Regions from separate parts of the Novosphingobium sp. TCA1 genome, predicted to be linked through region 1. Evidence: predicted binding sites of a transcription regulator. Region 1 holds the regulator's gene; each other region holds the start of a gene.
What was found. Region 1 encodes LexA, which represses DNA repair genes until DNA is damaged. Its sites were predicted from a motif close to GTTCCNCNCTTGTTCT; they were not measured.
Positions count from the first base shown of each region.

Region 2: a site for LexA is predicted at 2,772-2,787, ahead of NTCA1_RS17775 (MmcB family DNA repair protein). Genes of this name have one in related genera too.
Region 3: a site for LexA is predicted at 1,719-1,734, ahead of NTCA1_RS02385 (S24 family peptidase). Genes of this name have one in related genera too.

Region 1 is NZ_BLJH01000006.1:24,036-30,918, forward strand. Features, by position in the region: gene NTCA1_RS09405 (phosphodiester glycosidase family protein) at 1-467, shown strand, start outside; gene NTCA1_RS09410 (aminodeoxychorismate/anthranilate synthase component II) at 464-1,060, shown strand; gene trpD (anthranilate phosphoribosyltransferase) at 1,057-2,061, shown strand; gene trpC (indole-3-glycerol phosphate synthase TrpC) at 2,086-2,877, shown strand; gene moaC (cyclic pyranopterin monophosphate synthase MoaC) at 2,874-3,359, shown strand; gene NTCA1_RS09430 (molybdopterin molybdotransferase MoeA) at 3,368-4,570, shown strand; gene lexA (transcriptional repressor LexA) at 4,702-5,388, shown strand; gene NTCA1_RS09440 (ComEC/Rec2 family competence protein) at 5,382-6,883, opposite strand, start outside.
Region 2 is NZ_BLJH01000016.1:85,931-92,813, reverse strand. Features, by position in the region: gene NTCA1_RS17790 (error-prone DNA polymerase) at 1-2,083, shown strand, start outside; gene NTCA1_RS17785 (TM2 domain-containing protein) at 2,162-2,476, shown strand; tRNA gene NTCA1_RS17780 (tRNA-Arg) at 2,564-2,640, opposite strand; gene NTCA1_RS17775 (MmcB family DNA repair protein) at 2,800-3,309, shown strand; gene NTCA1_RS17770 (hypothetical protein) at 3,368-3,895, opposite strand; gene NTCA1_RS17765 (bifunctional sulfur carrier protein/thiazole synthase protein) at 4,149-4,928, opposite strand; gene thiS (sulfur carrier protein ThiS) at 5,008-5,220, opposite strand; gene NTCA1_RS17755 (MerC domain-containing protein) at 5,270-5,641, opposite strand; gene NTCA1_RS17750 (COX15/CtaA family protein) at 5,754-6,842, shown strand; gene cutA (divalent-cation tolerance protein CutA) at 6,839-6,883, shown strand, end outside.
Region 3 is NZ_BLJH01000001.1:496,180-503,062, reverse strand. Features, by position in the region: gene NTCA1_RS02395 (MAPEG family protein) at 1-163, shown strand, start outside; gene NTCA1_RS02390 (MBL fold metallo-hydrolase) at 240-941, opposite strand; gene NTCA1_RS02385 (S24 family peptidase) at 1,020-1,670, opposite strand; gene NTCA1_RS02380 (hypothetical protein) at 1,774-1,962, shown strand; gene NTCA1_RS02375 (hypothetical protein) at 1,952-2,347, shown strand; gene NTCA1_RS02370 (acetolactate synthase large subunit) at 2,395-4,068, opposite strand; gene NTCA1_RS02365 (D-2-hydroxyacid dehydrogenase) at 4,158-5,096, opposite strand; gene cysS (cysteine--tRNA ligase) at 5,232-6,695, opposite strand; gene cobT (cobaltochelatase subunit CobT) at 6,874-6,883, opposite strand, start outside.

The DNA.
Region 1 (6,883 bases):
AAGGCCTGCGCCTGCACAAGCTCAACACCAACGAGGGCTGGGGCAACTTTCATCTCCAGCCCAACGGCGTGTTCTATGGCGACGCGGCAGGACGATGGACGATCCGCACCGCCGCCGATTTCGCGAAGTCGGTTTCCGATCGTCCCGATTTCGGCACCCAGTCCGGCCCGATGCTCGTGATCGGCGGAAAACTTCATCCGAAGATCGACGCGGATGGCGCATCGAAGAAGCTGCGCAACGCCGTTGGCGTCGACCGAAAGGGCCGCGCGCACTTCGTGATCTCGGACGAACCGGTTTCCTTCGGCAAGCTTGCGCGCTATTTCCGCGACAGCCTTGATTGCCCCAATGCGCTGTTCCTCGACGGCAGCGTATCCTCGCTCTGGGACCCGGAGCATGGGCGAGTGGACGGCGGACCTCCGCTCGGCCCCTTGATCGTCGTCGAGAAAGCGACGAAAGGCAGGAAATGATCCTCGTCATCGACAATTACGACAGCTTCACCTGGAACCTCGTCCATTATGTGATGGAACTGGGCGCCGAAGTCGAAGTCGTCCGCAACGACGCCCTTACCGCAGCGCAGGCCATCCAGAGCGGCGCCCAGGGCTTCCTCCTGTCGCCGGGCCCCTGCACGCCCAACGAGGCGGGCATCAGCCTGGACCTAGTCGGCGCCGCTGCCGATTCTGGCAAGCCGCTGCTCGGGGTCTGCCTCGGCCATCAGTCGATCGGCCAGTACTTCGGCGGGAAAGTGGTGCGCGGCGGGTTGATGCACGGCAAGACTTCGCCGGTGACGCATGACGATACCGGCGTCTTCGCCGGCATCCCCTCGCCCTTCACGGCGACCCGCTATCACTCGCTCATTGTCGAGGATATTCCCGAGGCGCTGAAGGTCAACGCCCGCTCGGACGACGGCCATGTCATGGGCTTCCGCCATGCCGACCTCCCCATCCACGGCGTGCAGTTCCACCCCGAGAGCATCGCCACCGAACATGGCCACGCCATGCTCGCGAATTTCCTGAGACTTTGCGGCTTGGAGGCAAGGCTGCCTTCGCGGATCGCGGCATGACGGTTCAGGCGATGCTCCCCGATCCCCAGCACCCGATCGACGAGGCGGAGGCCGAACACGCTTTCGGCCGGATCCTCGACGGCAAGGTCGATGACGAGGCGATCGTCCGCTTCCTCGTCGCCCTCACCGATCGCGGCGAAACCGCCAGCGAGATCGCAGGCGCCGCCCGCGCGATGCGCGCGCGCATGATCCCGATCAGCGCTCCGGCCAATGCCATCGATGTCTGCGGCACGGGTGGGGACGGACACCATACGCTGAATGTCTCGACAGCGGTCTCGCTGGTCGTCGCGGCCTGCGGCGTTCCGGTCGCCAAGCACGGCAACCGCGCCGCCAGCTCCAAGGCAGGCGCCGCCGATACGCTCGAAGCACTCGGCCTCGATCTCGACCGTGCCGCCGAAACCGCCGAGGAAACCCTGGGCGATCTGGGCATCTGCTTCCTCTTCGCCGCGCGCCATCATCCGGCGATGGGCCGGATCATGCCCATTCGCAAGGCGATCGGCCGCCGCACGATCTTCAACCTGATGGGACCGCTGGCGAACCCCGCAAACGTCAGCCGCCAACTCGTCGGGATCGCCCGCCCCGCCTATGTGCCGATCTATGCCGAGGCGCTGATGCACCTGGGCAGCGAGCATTCCTTCGTGATCTCCGGCGACGAAGGGCTCGACGAACTGAGCCTCGCCGGCGGCAATGAAGTGGCCGAAATCAGGAACGGCGAACTCTCCATGCGGCGGGTATCGCCCGAGGATGTCGGCTTGCCGGTGTCTCCGGTCGGCGCCATTCGCGGCGGCGATGCCGCCTACAACGCCGATGCCCTGCGCCGCCTCCTGCTGGGCGAGCACGGTCCCTATCGCGACGCCGTCCTTCTCAACGCCGCAGGTGCGCTCATCGTCGCAGGCGAAGTCGAAACCTGGCAGGAAGGCGTCGAGGAAGCAGCCGAGGCGATCGACAAGGGCCTTGCCAATGCCCTGCTCAATTGCTGGATTTCCGCGCTCAAGGCCTGATCCTGGCGCGTTTTCGAGGTACCGATGTCAGACAAGCTTACCGAGATTTGCGACACCAAGCGCGCGGAAGTGCAATCCCGCAAGGGCTTCGCGACCGTCAACGACCTCGATGCCCGCAGCGCCGATCAGAGCCCCCCGCGCGGCTTCGAGGCCGCCCTGCGCCGCAAGGCGGATGGCGGTTTCGCGCTAATCGCGGAAATCAAGAAAGCATCCCCCTCCAAGGGATTGATAAGATCAGATTTTCGCCCTGCCGAACATGCCATCGCCTATGAGCGCGGCGGTGCGGCCTGTCTCTCGATCCTGACCGATGCGCCCTATTTCCAGGGCCACGAGGATTTCCTGGTCGAAGCCCGCGCAGCCTGCTCGCTGCCGGTCATCCGCAAGGACTTCATGGTCGATCCCTGGCAGGTCGCCGAGGCCCGCTTGATCGGCGCCGACGCGATCCTGATCATCGTCGCCGCGCTCGACGACGTCGTCATGGCGGAAATCGAAGCCGCCGCCCTCGAACGGGGCATGGATTGCCTTGTCGAGGTTCACAACGAATCCGAAATGGAGCGTGCAAGCCGCCTGAAATCGCGACTGATCGGCGTCAACAATCGCGATCTCAAACGCTTCGTCACCGACATCGAAACCACCGTGCGGCTTGCGCCCCTGGCGCCGGAAGGAACCCTTCTGGTCAGCGAGAGCGGGATCAACGCTCATGCCGATCTCCAGCATCTGTCGGCCTGCGGCGCGCGTACCTTCCTGGTCGGGGAAAGCCTGATGCGCGAGGCCGATGTCGAGGCGGCAACCCGCCGACTGCTGCTGGGTGCATGAGCAAGTCCCTCACCCATATCGATGCTGACGGAACGGCCCGCATGGTCGATGTCGGCGCGAAAGCGGAAACCCGGCGCGTGGCCGTGGCATCAGGCCGGATATCCATGACCGGTGCGGCCCTCGCCGCCATTCGCGCAGGCGACGCGCCGAAAGGCGATGTTCTGGGAACGGCGCGCATTGCCGGGATCATGGCAGCCAAAAAGACTTCCGACCTCATCCCGATGTGCCATCCGCTGCCGCTCGACGCCGTCAATCTCGACTTCGCTTTTGAGGACAGCGCGATAACGGCCAGGGCGACCGTATCGCTAAACGGGCGAACCGGCGTTGAAATGGAAGCGATTACAGCCGTTTCCGTGGCTCTCGTGACGATTTACGACATGGCCAAGGCGCTCGACAAAGCCATGGTCATCGGCGACATCAGGCTGATCGAGAAGATCGGCGGAAAGTCTGGTCATTGGAAGGCGGCAGACCAGTTGCAATGAAGCCGCCGATGGATCTGGATGAGGCGCAGTCCCACCTGCTGGCGCTGGTCGAACCGCTCGCCATCGAACATGTCGATATCGAGGGCACGCTCGGACGCTATCTCGCCGCGCCGCTGCATGCGCGGCGCTGTCAGCCCATGGCGGACATGTCGGCCATGGACGGATATGCCGTGGCTGAAGACGATCTTGCCGGCCCCTGGCGGGTGATCGGAGAAAGCGCCGCAGGTCATCCCTTCACGGGCACGATAAATGCCGGCGAGGCCGTGCGGATCTCGACCGGCGCCCTGCTACCTTCCGGCGGCCGGGCCGTGATCCTGCAGGAAGACCTGCACCGCGCAGGCGACAAACTGACCCTTGCCGGAGAGGCGCCTTCGCCCGGAAACCGCCATATTCGCGCGAAGGGCATGGACTTCCCGGACGGTCATCTGCTGCTGGCAGCCGGAACGCAGATCGGCCCGGCGCAGGCCGGGTTGGCCATCGCCGCCGGGCACAGGCATCTTCCGGTATGCAGGATCCCCCGCCTCACCGTGATCGACAGCGGGGACGAACTTTCCAGCGATCCCGAATTCTGCGCCGAGCATCAGATTCCCGCCAGCAACGGCGCCATGCTCGTGGCGCTGGCACGCAGCCTCCCGGTCGATGCCAAGCGTAATGGACCGATTCCCGACGATATCGAGGCACTCGTCGCGGCCCTGGAAGCGGCATCGGATGCCGACATCATAGTCACCAGCGGCGGAGCGTCGGTGGGGGACCACGATCTCCTGCGTCCGGCCCTGGAGGCGTGGGGCGCCCGGATCGAATTCTGGCGCATCGCGATCAAGCCGGGCAAGCCGCTTCTGATCGCAACACGCAATCGCGGCGCGCGCAGGCAACTTGTCATCGGATTACCCGGCAATCCCGTGTCCAGCCTCGTAACCGCCTACCTTTTCATGCTTCCCGTGCTCCGCGCCCTCCTCGGCGCCGCCGATCCCCTGCCCCGGAAAATCACGATACGCCTCGCCGAGCCGCTGAAACCCGGCGGTGCGCGGCGGGAATTCCTAAGAGCCCGGTGGGATGGCGAAACGGTTCGAGCGCTGTCCCTTCAGGATAGCGGGGCGCTCTCGTCCCTGGCTGCAAGCAATGTTCTGATCGACCGCCCGGCTCACGCCCCCGCTGCCCTTGCCGGAGACGATGTTCAGGTATTCTTGCTCCAAAATGGCGGTATTGCTTGACTATACCCGGTTCGTTGCATAATTGTTCCCTCATTGTTCGCAGGTAAGTCGCTGAAAGGCGAAATGCGCTGACGGACGGCCCGGCGGGCGGAATCAGGTCCAAGTGCCGCAGAACACATGAGGCTAAGCAGATGTTGACGCGCAAGCAGCACGAATTGCTCCGGTTCATCCAGGTCCGGCTTGAGGAAAGCGGCATTTCCCCCAGTTTCGAGGAAATGAAGGAAGCGCTGGACCTCAAGTCCAAGTCGGGTGTCCACAGACTGATCTCGGCGCTCGAAGAACGCGGCTTCATCCGGCGCCTTCCCAACCGCGCCCGCGCGCTGGAGGTTCTTCGCCAGCCCGAAGATGCAAACCCCAAGCCTGCCAAGGCCACGCCCGCGACACCTGCGCGAGAAGCGACTACGCGCGCTCCTGCGGTCGGTGTGCCCGCCAACGACGTCATCGAAATTCCGCTTCATGGCCGGATCGCCGCAGGCGTTCCCATCGAAGCTCTGGAAGGCCAGTCCTCGCTTCCGGTTCCGGCGGCGCTGCTGGGCTCGGGCGATCATTATGCTCTGGAAGTTTCAGGCGATTCCATGGTGGAAGCCGGCATTCTCGATGGCGACTTCGCACTGGTGAAGCGCACCAACACGGCGCGGGACGGCGAGATCATCGTCGCTCTCATCCGCGGTGAGGAAGCCACGCTGAAATACTTGCGCCGCGAAGGCGGAATGATCCGGCTCGATCCGGCGAACGGGGCCTATGAACCCCAGATCTACGGGCCGGACGAAGTGGAGGTTCAGGGCAAACTCGCAGGCTTGCTCCGCCGCTATCACTGATGGGTGTCACTGGGAGGCGCCAGTGTCGTCTCCCTTGCCCAGGACGCCCTTTCCACTTGGTTTGCGAAGGGTCGAAAGGTCCTCGACCGCCACCATCCATGATCGCCTTGTGTTTCGCTCACCGACTTGACCGTCCGGGGTCCGACAGAAATCGCAAGGCCGCCTGTTCGATCCAGCAACCGGCGATCGGCCTTTAGCCATCTTGGCCGACAGGAGCCGGGAAGGCGCCGATCGGCGATAACCACATCTGCACGTGCGCAGGCCTTGGCCAATTGCTCTTCCGGCACGATACTGCGCCCCCGGGCAATCAGAAGATGTGTGACTTTCCCGGGACTGTTCAGGGCGACTGCACAGAAATCCTGATTGCACCGTGTACCGGAACTATTCCGCACCGCTTGCGGTCTCTGCGAAAGACCTGCCGCCTCCATGATGTTCTCCAGGGCATAGTCGCTGGAACTGTCGCGAAGCATGGCGATGCGGCCGTTGCCGGGATCGACCCATGCCACATGACGGCCATCGCCTGAGACCATGATGTCCGGCGCCTGCATCACCAGCAGCACCAGTAGTCCAGCCATGATCGGCAGCAGCCCCCAGAGACGGAATGTGCCGTTCCAAAGCCCAAGCCATAGACCGCCCGCCACGAAGAGCAGGAAGTGCCCTCCGCTCATTCCGGGCGTGACGATCACCGCGCCGGGGCGCGCTGCCACGAATCGGGCAATTTCAAGCAAGGCATCGATGGCGTGGGCAGCGAGCCACCAGACCGGCGCGCCCAATCCCACAATGTCGAGCGCCAGCGCCAGGGCGATCAGCGGCATGATCGCCAGTGTGGTCAACGGAATTGCAACGAGGTTCGCAAAAGCACCATAAAGTCCGGCCCGATGAAAATGGAAGAGGCCGATCGGCATCAGGACGATTTCGATAGCAATCCCGGTTGCGAGAAGCATCGCGAGCGCGCGCAAGCCCTTTGTCGAAACGGCTTCGTCACGGGGGCTCAGCCAGCGCTTCATCGGCTCGGCGCTGCCCAGGGCTACAAGCACCATGACCGCCGCGAAGCTCATCTGAAAGCTCGGGCCGAGGATCGACTCGGGCCAGATCAGCAAGACCAGAAAGGCCGCAACGGCCAGCAGCCGCATAGATAGGGCATCGCGGCCGTGGACGACCGCCAGAAGGACCAGCAAGGCGCCGAGGCAGGACCTTACGGTGGGCACCTGCGATCCGCTCAGTAGCGTATAGCCGATACCCACAAGCGCTCCGGCAATGCCCGCCAGGATCGGAAGCCGAACCCTCAGCGCCAAAGCGGGCGAGAGGGCCAGCAGGCGAAGTACCACGAGATAGGCGAACCCGATCACCGCGCTAACGTGAAGCCCGCTGATGGACAGAAGGTGCGCGAGGCCAGAATCCCGCATGGCCTGGACTTCCACATCGCCGATTGCGCCCATGTCTCCGGTCGTCAGAGCCGTTGCGATGCCCCCCGCCGTCCCGGGCAATCGTTTCG
Region 2 (6,883 bases), on a different contig from region 1:
CGAGCGGCGCGAGGAGGTGATGCAGTACATCTACAAGCGCTATGGCCGCGAGCGGGCCGGGATCGCCGCCACCGTCATCCACTACCGCTCGCGCAGCGCCGCCCGCGATACCGGCAAGGCGCTGGGCCTGAGCGAGGACGTGACCGCGCGGCTCGCCAGCACCGTCTGGGGCAGCCATGCCGCGAAATACGACCGCAATCGCTGCCTCGAAGCCGGGCTCGATCCCGACAATCCGACGATCGCGCGGGTCAATCGCTTCACCGAGGCGATTCTGGAATTCCCCCGCCACCTCTCGCAGCATGTCGGCGGCTTCGTGCTGACCCAGGACCGGCTCGACGAGACCGTGCCGATTCACAATGCGGCCATGGAAGAGCGCACTTTCATCGAGTGGGACAAGGACGACATCGACACGCTCGGCCTGATGAAAGTCGATATTCTGGCGCTCGGCATGCTGACCTGCATCGGCAAGGCTTTCGAAATGATCGAGACTCACATCGGCCGCCAGTACCAGCTGAGCTCGGTGCCGGGGGACGAGAAGGACCACAGGAACAATCCTCCCCACGTCAAAGCGGTCTACGAGATGCTTCAGAAGGGCGACAGCATCGGCGTGTTCCAGGTCGAAAGCCGCGCCCAGATGAACATGCTGCCCCGCCTGAAGCCGGTGAAGTTCTACGATCTGGTGATTCAGGTCGCCATCGTCCGTCCCGGTCCGATTCAGGGAAACATGGTGCATCCCTATCTGCGCAGACGGCAGGGGATCGAAAAGCCCGAGTTTCCCGCTCCCGCCCCGCCCCATGATCCCGACGAATTGAAGGAAGTCCTCGGCGAAACCATGGGCGTCCCGCTGTTCCAGGAACAGGCGATGAGACTGGCGATCACCGCCGCGAACTTCTCCGATTCCGAAGCCAACCAGCTGCGCCGCGCCATGGCGACCTTCCGCAACGTCGGCACGATCAACACCCTGCGCGGCAAGATGGTCGGCGGCATGGTCGCGCGCGGCTACCAGCCGGAATTTGCCGAGCGCTGCTTCAAGCAGATCGAAGGCTTCGGCAGCTACGGCTTCCCGGAAAGCCACGCCCTCGCTTTCGCAAGGCTGGTCTGGGTCTCGGCCTATATCAAGCACCACTACCCGGCCGTCTTCGCCGCCGCCCTGCTCAATTCGCAGCCCATGGGCTTCTACGCCCCGGCGCAGATCGTGCGCTGCGCACAGGAGCACGACGTGGAGGTTCGCGCCATCGATGCCAATCACAGCGAATGGGATTGCACGCTGGAGCCGAACGACAAGGGCCAGCTCGCGCTGCGCCTGGGCCTGCGCCAGATCCACGGTTTCCGCGAAGACTGGGCCGAAAACATCAAGGACCACCGCCCCTACACCAATCTCGAAGACCTCGCCCGCCGCGCCGACCTGCCGCAGCGCGCGCTCAATCTGCTGGCCGATGCCGATACCTTGCGCTCGCTCGGCCTTGATCGGCGCGAGGGCCTATGGGAAGCGCGGCGTACCCCCAGCGGCGAACTCCCCCTCTTCGCCGCCGCCCGCGCCCGCGAACTGGGCGAGGAGCCCCCGGCCGCCCTGCCCGCCATGCCGCTGTCGGAACAAGTGGCGGCGGACTACCAGACCACCCGCCTGTCCCTGAAGGCGCATCCGATGGACTTCCTGCGCCCCGTCTTCGCGGCGGAAGGCGTGCTCAGCTGTGCCGAACTGGCGCGGGCGAAAGCGGGCAAGCGCGTCAAGGTCGCGGGCGTGGTCCTGGTCCGCCAACGACCGGGAGAGGGCAAGGCGATCTTCGTCACCCTGGAAGACGAAGGCGGCATCGCCAACGTAGTGATCTGGGAAAGGCTGTTCGAGATCTATCGCCGCCCGGTCATGGCCGCGCGGCTCATGGTGGTGGAGGGCCTCGTCCAGCGCAGCCCCGAAGGCGTCATCCACCTCATGGCCCAGCGTATCCACGACAGGACGCCGGAACTGGGCCGCCTGTCCGAAGACCACGAGACTCATCCGCAGCTCTCGAACGGAGACGAAGTCGTGCGCCACCAGCACCCCCGCAATGTGCGGACCCTGCCGCGCTCACGGGACTTCCATTGAGGCTTCGTGCAAGAAATTCAGTGATTTCTTAAAGACATGGCCATATCGCATCCCCTTCTCTTACTGACGGGGGTATCGATGTCCGAAACCGGTTCACAAAATGCGGCCATGGCCGGCCTGCTCTATCAGGCGAATGCCAAGTCCACCGGCGTAACCTATCTGCTGTGGTTCTTCCTCGGCGCCCTGGGCGCGCACCGTTTCTATGCCGGAAAGACCGGCAGCGGCATAGTGCAACTGGCGATGTTCCTGGTGGGCTGGGCCACGATCTGGCTGCTCGGCCTGGGCCTGCTGCTGCTGGTGCCGCTGGGCATCTGGGTCCTGATCGACGCCTTCCTGATCCCCGGCTGGCTGCGCGCGTTCAACACCAACCTCGTCCACCGCGTCCTGGCGTAAACCAACACAGGGCCTGAAGCACCACGGGCGGCACGCAAGCGCCGCCCGGCCATCCGGCCAGATCAATTTGCCTGAAATGTAGGGAAATGGTGCACCCGACAGGATTCGAACCTGTGGCCTCTGCCTTCGGAGGGCAGCGCTCTATCCAGCTGAGCTACGGGTGCAGTGCTGGGTCGACTAGCAGAGCAGGCGCGGCGTTTCCAGCGCCAAATCGATCCATCGTCATCATGGGCTTGGGAAAACTTTTCCGGGATGCCTTTCCCGGCGTCGGCCTCTCGTAGCAGGCGGGTTGAAAGTTCTCTCTATGTTCTTATGATGCAGCGATGGCCGAAGCTGATTCCCCTCTCTCGACGCCCCTGGCACCGCCTCTCACGTCCTTTGCCTCGGGCGATGTCGCGCGCGGGATCGGCCGGCTCTTTGCCCGGAACGACATCTGGTGCCTGCCGGAAATGCCGCTGCGCTGCGGGCGGCGGGCGGACCTCATGGGCATCGACGCCAAGGGCCATGTCATCATCGTGGAGATCAAGGTTTCGCGCGCGGATCTGCTCGGCGACGGCAAGTGGACGGACTATCTCGACTATTGCGATCGCTTCTATTGGGGCCTGCCGCCCTCGCTAGACCGCGCGCCGCTGGAGACGGAACTGTTCCTGCCCGAACAGTGCGGCGTGATCGTGGCGGACGGCTACGATGCGGAAATCCTGCGCCCTGCCCCGCTGCGCCAGCTTGCCGCGGCTCGCCGCAAGGTGGAGACTGAACGCCTAGCGCGCGCCTCGCTGCGGCGGCTCGTCACTCTGGGCGATCCGCAGACTTTGCAGTGGGGCAGCGAGAACTGAAGTGCGTCCGGGAGCGAAAGAACCCTTTCGCTCCCGCCGGCCCCATCACGATATCGCGTCAGGCGATCTCTTTCTCGATCCATTCGGGATAGAACGAAGGTTCGCGCTCCGACCAGCCCGATGCCGTGGCCGCTGCTTCGCTGATCGAGTGCAGCAGGATCTTGCGGCGTTCCGGCTTGATCTGGGGAAGCGCCGCCGCGCCGCAGAAGGCGCCCGGCAGCCAGGGCCGCGCCCAGCCGCCCAGCAGGCGTTCGTAGAGGAAACGGAAGGCCGAGAACGATTCGATGCGGTCCTGCGCCAAGTCGAAAGCGGCGAGATGGAGCAGCTTGCCCATGAAGGCGCTGATATCGTCGAAGCCGAACTCGTCGGGCCGCATGTCCCGCAAGGCCGGGAATTCGGCATAAGCTTCGTACTGGCTTCGGATGGAGGCTGCCTCGCCGCCGTCACGCGCCCAGAGGCCGACCGCGTCCTGCCGGCCCAGTCCCACGTCCAGGCTGCGGCGGATATAGCGCTGCTCGCAAGGCGTGAAGCTGGCGAACTCCCGCAGTTCGCTGATGGTGACGGTGGCCTTTCCCGTGTGAGTCATGGTCCTGATCCTCGTGACACGGAAGGACTATCCTCCCTGTCACTAAAACCACTTTCTGCCACATCGGTTGCTACAGGCTTAACTGGAAAAAGGGCTGTCCCCCATATTTCCGGCAAGATTCGCGAAGGATTTCAATTCGGGACAGATTGAAAGATGCCGATTTCCGTATTTTTCCTAGGAAATCGGCCCTCTTTCAGCAATGGGAAGGATGGTCGCGGAAAATTTGTCCCGGAAAATTGGTATAGCCGAATTTTCAGATCAGTCCGGCGAGCGGGCTGGACGGATCGGCATAACGGCGCTGGGCCATACGTCCGGCGAGGTAGGCGTCGCGCCCGGCCTCCACCGCCAGCTTCATCGCGCGGGCCATTCGGATCGGATCGCGCGCTTCGGCGATGGCCGTGTTCATCAGCACGCCGTCACAGCCGAGTTCCATCGCCACGGCGGCTTCCGAGGCCGTGCCGACGCCGGCATCGACCAGAACCGGGACTTTCGCCCCTTCCACGATCAGCCGCACTGTGACCTTGTTCTGGATGCCCAGGCCCGAGCCGATCGGCGCGCCGAGCGGCATGACCGCCACGGCGCCCGCTTCCTCGAGCTGCCGGGCCGCGATCGGGTCGTCCACGCAGTAGACCATCGGCAGGAAGCCTTCCTTCGCGAGGATTTCCGTGGCCTTAAGCGTCTCGCGCATGTCGGGATAGAGCGTGCGCGCCTCACCCAGCACTTCCAGCTTCACGAGATCCCAGCCGCCCGCCTCACGCGCCAGGCGCAGCGTGCGGATCGCGTCATCGGCCGTGAAGCAGCCTGCGGTGTTGGGCAGGTAGGTGATCTTCTGAGGATCGATGTAGTCCGTCAGCATCGGCGCCTTGGGGTCCGAGACATTGACCCGGCGCACCGCGACAGTGACGATCTCCGCGCCCGAAGCCTCGACCGCAGCCGCGTTCTGCTCGAAATCCTTGTACTTGCCGGTGCCCACGATCAGGCGCGAGCGGAAGGTTCGGCCAGCGACGGTCCAGGTATCAGCGGTATCTGTCAAGGTTCGCATCCTTTCGGGGAACGGGTATTTCAGGAAAGCGGGCGCAGAGGGAAGGTGCCGGGAAAAGGTGCCGGCGCGTTCAGCCGCCGCCCACGAAGTGGACGATCTCCAGCACATCGCCATCGGACAGGGGAACATCGGCCAGGGTCGAGCGCGGGGCGATCTCGCCGTTATGCTCGACGGCGACCTTCTTCGGATCGAGCCCGATCCCGGCAACGAGATCGGCAATCGACGAGCCGGGCGCCACGCGGCGCGGTTCGCCGTTCACGATGAGGGAGAGTTCAGCAGCCATGGGCCGCAGATAGCGCGGAGAATCGATTTGGAAAGCACCTAAAGCACCTTCAGTGCGCGCCGTGCAGGTTCCTGATGTGGGCCAGGGCCACCAGCGCGACGCCGAAGATCGTCAGGATCGATTCCGCAAGGCCATGGCCGACCGCGATCGCCGCCGCCATCAGGGCAAGGCCAACGCCGCCGATCACCAGCGGCGCAACCCGGCCGTGGCGCATGACGCCGAAGCCGAGCGAGATCACGCCGACGACGAGGGCCAGCACCAGACCGATGCGATGCACTTCCGGGGCCAGCAGGACTTCGCCGCCCAGGCCCAGGAATCCCACGAAAAAGACGCCGAGCACGCAATGGACCGCGCAGAGACCGCTGAGGACGATGCCTGCCCGGTCGAGCCGGTTTCGAATCGCGATGATGGCGGTACGCATGACTGCCCATGTATGTGACGTTGTAACATACATCAAGCCCCGACCTTGTCGCAAAACATTCGGTCGCCCTCCCTCTTGCGCATTTCGTCGCAAGATCGCAGGGATTTGCGCCATGAGAGTTTCAGACGGTCGCCCCATCCTCGGAACATCCGACGATATCGCCCCCATGGTTCGCTGGCTGCTGTTCGTGGCCGCGCTGGTCGTCCTCATCGTCGCGGTCGGCGGCATTACCCGCCTGACCGAATCCGGCTTGTCGATCACCCAGTGGAAGCCGCTCACCGGCGCGATTCCCCCGCTTACCGATGCGCAGTGGCAGGCCGAATTCGCCCGCTACCGGCAGATCCCGCAGTACATAGACGTCAACGGCCCGGCCGGCATGACGCTGGCCCAGTACAAGTTCATCTACTTCTGGGAATGGGTCCACCGCCTGCTGGCCCGCGTGATCGGGCTGGCTTTCGCGCTGCCGCTAGCGTGGTTCTGGTACAAGCGCACGATTCCGCTGGGCTACAAGCCGCGGCTGATCGCGCTGCTCGCGCTGGGCGGGCTCCAGGGCGTGGTGGGCTGGTGGATGGTCTCCTCCGGCCTCACGCCCGAAGCTGCCGACCGGGTGAACCACTTCCGCCTTGCCGCGCACCTGCTGGTGGCGCTGACCACGCTGGGCGGCCTGGTCTGGACGGCGCTCGATCTTCGCGAGCTCAGGCGCGGGCAGGCTCCGGCGCGCGTGACCCGCTTCAGCGGCGTGGTGCTGGCCATGCTGTTCTTCCAGCTCTTCATGGGCGCCATGGTGGCCGGCCTGCGCGCCGGCTACGTCGCGGGCATGGGCTGGTTCAGCATGGACGCCTGGCCGCTGATGCAGGGCAGCTTCTTCCCCGAGGGCGTGGAATGGGCCGGCGGCGCGCTCCATGCCCTGGTCAACGATCCCTTCCTGACGCACTTCGTCCACCGCTGGTGGGCATGGGCCGTCGTCGTCGTGCTGGTGGTCATGGGCCGCCGCCTCAAGGGACGGCACGCCCGCCTCGCCTCGATCGCTCTGCATTCGGCATTCGGAACGCAGGTCCTGCTGGGCATCTTCACCGTCTGGTCGGGCGTGGCGCTCTGGCTGGCCGTGGCGCACCAGCTTTGCGGCGCGCTGCTCGTGGCCGCGACGGTCTGGGGCGCCCACTGCCTCGGCCGCCGCGATCAGGTCGGTCTCGGGATGTGAGCGGGACCGCCGAAACCCCCGCGCTCGTCTGGTGCCCCTTC
Region 3 (6,883 bases), on a different contig from region 1:
GGCGATAGTCGGTTCCCTGTTCATGCTGGGCCGCGTCTCCCATGCGCTGGGCATGGATATCGACCGCCCCAATCCGCTGCGGATGATCGGCGTGCTCATAACCGTGCTCACCCTGCTCGGCCTTTCGGCGATTGCCGTGCTGATCGCACTGGGCCGCTTCTGAGATCGAAGCCTGAGAATCGAAAAGGGCGGCGCTCCCGCACCGCCCTTTTCCGCTTGCGCCTCGATCTCCGGCACGTTCAACCCGGCAGGCCGCGCTCCAGCGCCGCATCGCCGACATAAGGATTGCTCCGCCGCTCGTCCCCGAAGGTACTGATGGGGCCGTGCCCCGGAACGAAAGTCACATCGTCACCCAGCGGCCAGAGCTTGCGGGTGATCGAATCGACAAGGTCTTCCAGATTGCCGCGCGGAAAGTCCCAGCGGCCGATCCCGCCCTTGAACAGCACATCGCCCACCATCGCGAACTTGCTCGGCGCATGGTGGAACACGATATGGCCCGGCGTGTGCCCCGGGCAATGCACGACATCCAGCTCCAGTTCGCCCACCGTCACCGTGTCGCCATCCTTGAGCCAGCGACTGGGTTCGAAACTGTGCGCCTCCATGTTCCAGCGCGGCCCGTCGTCATCGAGCTTGTCGATCCAGAAGCTGTCCTCTTTCTGAGGCCCTTCGATCGGCACGCCCATTTCCTCGGCGAAGACCCCGGCGAGACCGCAATGGTCGAGATGACCATGGGTGACGAGGATCTTCTCCAGCGTGACGCCGGTCTTCTCCAGCGCCTGGCGCAGCTTGGGAAGGTCTCCGCCCGGATCCACGAAAGCGCCGCGCATGGTTCTGGCACACCATATAAGCGAGCAGTTCTGCTGAAGCGGGGTGACGGGTATGATGCCCACACGCATCGGCTGCTGCGCCTGTTCCTGAGGCTGCTGGCTGGTCTCGGTCATGGCTGCGGAAATGGCCGCAAGCCCCGAGGAATGCAACTATGCGCCTCAGCGGTCAGATAGAGCCCTTAAATAGGGCCCTTAAATTCTGCCGCCCTTCCACACGACACGGCCGATCACTTCTATCTCTTCCAGTCCGCATTCTATGGGGCGATAGACCGGGTTGTCGCTCAGCAGCGCGATACGCCCTGCCCGTCCCGACTCCAGCCGCTTGACGAGTACCGTGTCGTCGAGCCGGACGACATGGATGCCGTCGCGCAGAGGCCGCCAGTCACGGTCGACCAGGATCTCGTCGCCGTCACGCAGGACCGGCTCCATCGAATCGCCACTGACGAGAATTGCCGAGAGCATTTCCGGCTTCAGTCCCATGGAGCGCAGCCAGCGCGGCGAGAAACGGATCGTGCCAAAAACCTCCTCACCATCCGGCAAGGCCCCCGGCCCCGCCGACGCTCCCACCGCCAGTCGCGGAACATCGACCCAATCTCCAGCGTAGGAATTTTTGCCGGTATCGTAGGATTTTTCCTTAATTTTGCCGAATTCCGATTCGTCCACACCGAAGAACCGCGCCAGCACGCCGCGGTCACCCTCTTCCAATCTCCTGGGGCTTCCCTTTCTTATAAACTGCTGAAGATACGTGGTGTTTTTACCGATCATACGAGACAGCGAGGACAGACTCGTTCCTCGTTCCTCGGCCAATTCGAGCAGGCGGCGGCGGATCTCGGCGTTTTCCATAATGTAATCCTACGCGTAGGAAATTTCCTGGACAAGCCACTTTCAATGGGAACATAATGGGAACACGAATCGCGATTCCCGCAAGGTCGGAGGCCAGCGTCCCATGCTTCTACGCCAGATCGAGCGCTTCCTGCGGCTGACGCGGATGCCGTGGACGACGTTCGGGCGCCTTGCCGCCCATGATCCGCGATTCGTCGGCGACTTGCGCAACGGCCGCCAGCCTCGGGCAGGCACCGCCGCGCGCGTGCGCCTGTTCATGACGACCTATCTGGAGAGCCCCTATGCACGTTGATTTTGCCCATGACCGCTCGATGCTCCAGTCGGCTCGAAAGGCCATGGGCGATGCCGCGCCCCGCGCATTTTCGCGCGGCCCCTGGCTATCCCTGCTGGCCGAAATCCTGAAACTGGCCGGGCCGCGCGCGGAGTTCCTACGTCATTCCGAACGCCCCTGGAGCAGCGCCACCTTTTCCGGGGCACGCCATGGCGTCGCGCTCGCCTTTACCGGCAGCGAGGCCATCGCCGACGGCGAAAGGCTGATCGAGGCCCTGCCCGACCATGAGTTCACCATCCCCCGCCAGCTCGTCGCGGATGCCGCCGTGACCGAGACCGATCACCGCGCCGGGCCGCCGCCCTGCCTGACACTCGAACTGGAGCTGCTGATGCTGGAAGACGGCTGAATAGCGGCAAACGGAAAGGGGAGGGCGTCGCAGCCCTGCCCTTTCCCTCAGAGCGCCAGCGAAAGCGCCTTTATCTCGGTATTGAGGATATGGTCGTTCTCGGAATAATCGACGGGACAATCGATCACATGAACCCCCGGCGCATCGCGGCAATGAGCCAGCAACTGCGCCAGATGCGCCGCGCTTTCCACGCGGTAGCCGTTGGCGCCGTAGCTCTCGGCATATTTCACGAAATCCGGGTTGCCGTAAGTCAGGCCGAAATCGGCAAACCCCATGTTGGCCTGCTTCCAGCGGATCATGCCATAGGCATTGTCGTTCAGGATCAGCACCGTGAGATTGAGCCCCAGGCGAACCGCGGTTTCCATCTCCTGACTGTTCATCATGAAGCCGCCGTCCCCGCAGACCGCGAAGATCTTGCGCCCCGGATAGACCATCGCGCTGGCCATGGCGGAGGGCAGGCCCGCGCCCATCGATGCCAGGGCATTGTCGAGCAGCACGGTATTCGGCTTGCTCGCGCAGTAGCCCCGCGCGAACCAGAGCTTGTAGACGCCGTTGTCCAGACAAACGATCGCGTCGTCCGGCAGTGCCTCGCGCACTTGCCTGACGAGATGCGGCGGGAAGATCGGGAAGCGCTCGTCGGCGGCCAGCTTGTCGGTATGCGCGATCTCGGCCTTGCGGTAGCCGAGCATGGCCTCGAAATTCCACTTGTCCGACGGCGTGATGGCTTCCTTGATCTGCCACACGGCATTGGCGATATCGCCGATCACTTCGATATGCGGGAAATAGACGGGGTCGACTTCCGCCGTCTTGGTGGAGACATGGATCACCACACGGTCATCGCGGGTGCCGTCGTTATGCATGAAGAACGGCGGCTTCTCGATCACGTCGTGCCCGATATTGACGATACAGTCGGCATCCTCGATCGCCCGGTGGACGAAATCGCCGGATGACAGCGCCGCGCAGCCCAGGAAACGGGGATGCCGCTCATCGATCACGCCTTTGCCGAGCTGGGTCGTGAGAAAGGGAATCCCGGTCTTCTCGACGAATTCGCCCAGCATCTTGCTGGTCATCTTGCGGTTGGCGCCGGCGCCGATCACCAGAACCGGCCGCCGCGCTTTCTGCATGGCCTCCACGGCCTGCGCGATCGATTTCCCGTCGGCGGTCGGTCGTCTTACCGTCGATCGGGCGATGGGCCGCGAATCGGTATATTCATCGGCAATGTCTTCCGGCAGCTCGATATGAGCCGCGCCGGGCTTTTCCTCCTCGGCAACGCGGAAAGCCTCGCGCACGCGGCTGGGAATATTGTCCGAGCTTGCCATCTGGTGCGCATACTTGGTGATCGGCTGCATCATCGAGACGACGTCGAGGATCTGGAACCGGCCCTGCTTGGATTTCTTGATCGGCTTCTGGCCGGTGATCATCATCATCGGCATGCCGCCGAGCGTGGCATAGGCGGCTGCCGTGACGAAATTGGTCGCCCCCGGCCCCAGGGTGGAAAGGCAGACCCCCGCCTTCCCGGTATGCCGCCCGTAAGTGGCCGCCATGAACCCCGCGCCCTGCTCGTGGCGCGTCAGGATCAATCTGATCTTCTTCGAGCGGGACAGGGAATCGAGGAAATCGAGATTTTCTTCGCCGGGAACGCCGAAGATGTACTCGACGCCCTCCGCTTCCAGGCATTCGACGAAAAGATCGGACGCCTTGCGCTTGTCGCTCTCTGCCATGTGCATCTTTCCCGAAACCGTTTCACTAGTTTCTCGGCAAATGTGGCGAGGATATCAATGGCCCGCATCTGGCCAAAGTGGTGGCCGGTTCAATACCCCTGCGCGAGATCGACCAGATGTTCGAGCGGTTCTCCGCTTGCGAAGCGTCCGAGATTGGAGAGAAACCGCGAAGATCCGCGCTCGAAAAGCGTGTCCTGCGCGCGGCCTGAAAGATGCATCGAGATATGGATATTTTCGCGCGACCATAGCGGATGATCGGCCGGAAGCGGCTCCGGCTCGGTCACATCCAGGAAGGCGCCGCCGAGATGGCCCGAGTCGATGGCCGCCAGCAGCGCGTCCTGTTCGATCACCGTCCCCCGCGCGAAATTGACGAAGACCGCCCCCGGCTTCATCGCCGCGAACTCGGGCTCTGCGAACATCCGCTGGGTTTCGGGCGTGGAAGGCACCACGGCGATGACCCAGTCGAACCGGCCGAGTTCGGCCCGCCAATCGTCCGCGCCGAGATCCCCCGGACCCGGGCGGCGACGCACGCCGGTGACATCGGCGCCGAACGCCCGCAGGATCTCGGCGATCCGCCCCCCGATTTCGCCCGCGCCGACCACCAGCACTTTCGAATCCAGAAGTTCGCGCTTCCCCGGAGGCTGCGCCAGCCACTCATGCCTATCCTGCGCGCGCACCACCTCGCGCCAGCCCTTGGCCACCGTGAGCATGCCCATGACGGCATATTCGGCCACCGACTGGGCATGTATTCCCGAGCCGTTCGTCAACTGGATGCCGCGCTCCGCCAGCAGCGAAAGGGGAAGCCAGTCCACCCCCGACGACAGCGCCATGTACCAGACCAGCCTGTCCGCCGCGGCGATGAACTCGGCAGCGACGGCAGGTGCGACCGGATCGAGCCAGGCGACCTGCGCCAGCGGCGCGAGCTCCAGAAGCTGCTCCTCGCTCTCGAACCAGCGCGGTTCGATGCCTTCGGGCAGGCGCCCTTCCAGCAAGGCGCGCGACTTGGCGTTGATGATGGCGATGGTCATGGCGAACTCCGAGATATGGCCCGTTTCAGGGCTTTAACCCGTGATCGGGACCGTCCGTTGCCTTGGCAAGGCCTTCGAAGCTGCAGTTAATGCAAGACCAGTTGATGCAGGAGCGGTCCCGCGCCGCTCACACCGTCAACCCAGCTTCCATTCCCAGCCGAGCGGATCGCCGTCCATCGCTTCCACGCCTTTCGCCGCCAGTTCGTCGCGCAGGGCGTCAGAGGTGGCGAAGTCCTTCTCGGCGCGGGCAGCCTTGCGGCGGGCGAGCACGTCCTCGATTTCGGCCTCGGTGATTTCGGCGGCCTTGGGGCGAAGGCGCAAGTCGGCACGGCGCGTGCCGAAGAGGTCGAGGCCGAGCACCGCATCCATGCGCTCCACGACCGCACGCTTGGCCGAGGCGTCCACCTTCTTGGCCGCCAGCACATCCTCCAGCGCGGTGAGCGCGACGGCGGTGTTGAGATCGTCCCCGATCGCTTTCTCGAACGTTTCGAGCATAGGCGCCAGCTTCGGGTGCCCTGCATCGCCCGCCTCGACGTCGCCCAGCCGCTCGACCACGATGATCATGCGCTTCAGGCGCACGAGCGCGGCGGCAAGGCCTTCCCACGAGAACTCAAGCTCCGAGCGGTAATGCGCCTGGAGGCACATCATGCGGTAGCCAAGCGGGTGGTAGCCCTTGTCGATCAGCAGTTGCAGGCGCAGGAATTCGCCTGAGGACTTGCTCATCTTGCCCGATCGTTCGACAAGGAAATTGTTGTGCATCCACACCTTGGCGCCCGAATTTGCGGGCACGTCGAGGCTGCACGCCTCTTCGGGCATGCAGCAGAACGCCTGGTTCTGCGCGATCTCGTTGGGGTGGTGGATCTCGCGGTGGTCGATGCCGCCGGTGTGGATGTCGAAGGGGAAGCCCAGGAGGTCGCCCGACATGACCGAACATTCGAGATGCCAGCCCGGCGCGCCCCTGCCCCAGGGCGAATCCCATTCCATCTGGCGTTTCTCGCCCGCCGGGGTCTTGCGCCAGATCGCGAAGTCCGCCGCATTGCGCTTGCCCTCTACCGCCTCGATGCGGCCCTCGCCCTCATCCGTCACTGCCCGCGCAAGGCGGCCGTAGTCGGAAACGGTAGAGACGTCGAAATAGAGGCCACTTTCCAATTCATAGCAGTGACTTGGCGCGATCTTCTCGGCAAATTCTATCATCTGCGGCACATAGTCGGTCGCAATCGACCACTTGGCCGGCTGGCGGATATTGAGCGCCTTGATGTCGGCCCAATAAGCCTGGGTGTAATGGGCGGCGATGTCCCAGATGGACTGGGACTGGGCCCGCGCCATCTTCTCCATCTTGTCCTCGCCCGCATCGGCGTCGTCGGTCAGATGGCCGACGTCGGTGATGTTGATGACGTGGGTGAGTTTGTAACCCTTGTGGCTCAGCGTCCGGCCCAGGATGTCCGCAAAGACATAGGCGCGCATATTGCCGATATGGGGATAGTTGTAGACCGTCGGACCACAGCTGTAGACCCGCGCCTCGCCCTCGTGGACGGGCTGGAACGGTTCCAGTTGGCGGGTCAGGCTGTTGAACAGCGTCAGCGAAGATGCATCGGTCATAGGCGTCCGCGCATAAGCGGCTGGCCGAGGCGAGGTCAATCCTTCGTCGTCCCGGACTTGATCCGGGACCGCTGGCCGTGAACAGCTCACCTTGCGGCAGGCGCCCTGACGGAAGCTATCGCCTGAAGAATTGCCAGCGGTCCCGGATCAAGTCCGGGACGACGGCATTCTCGAGCCCTCACTCTTCC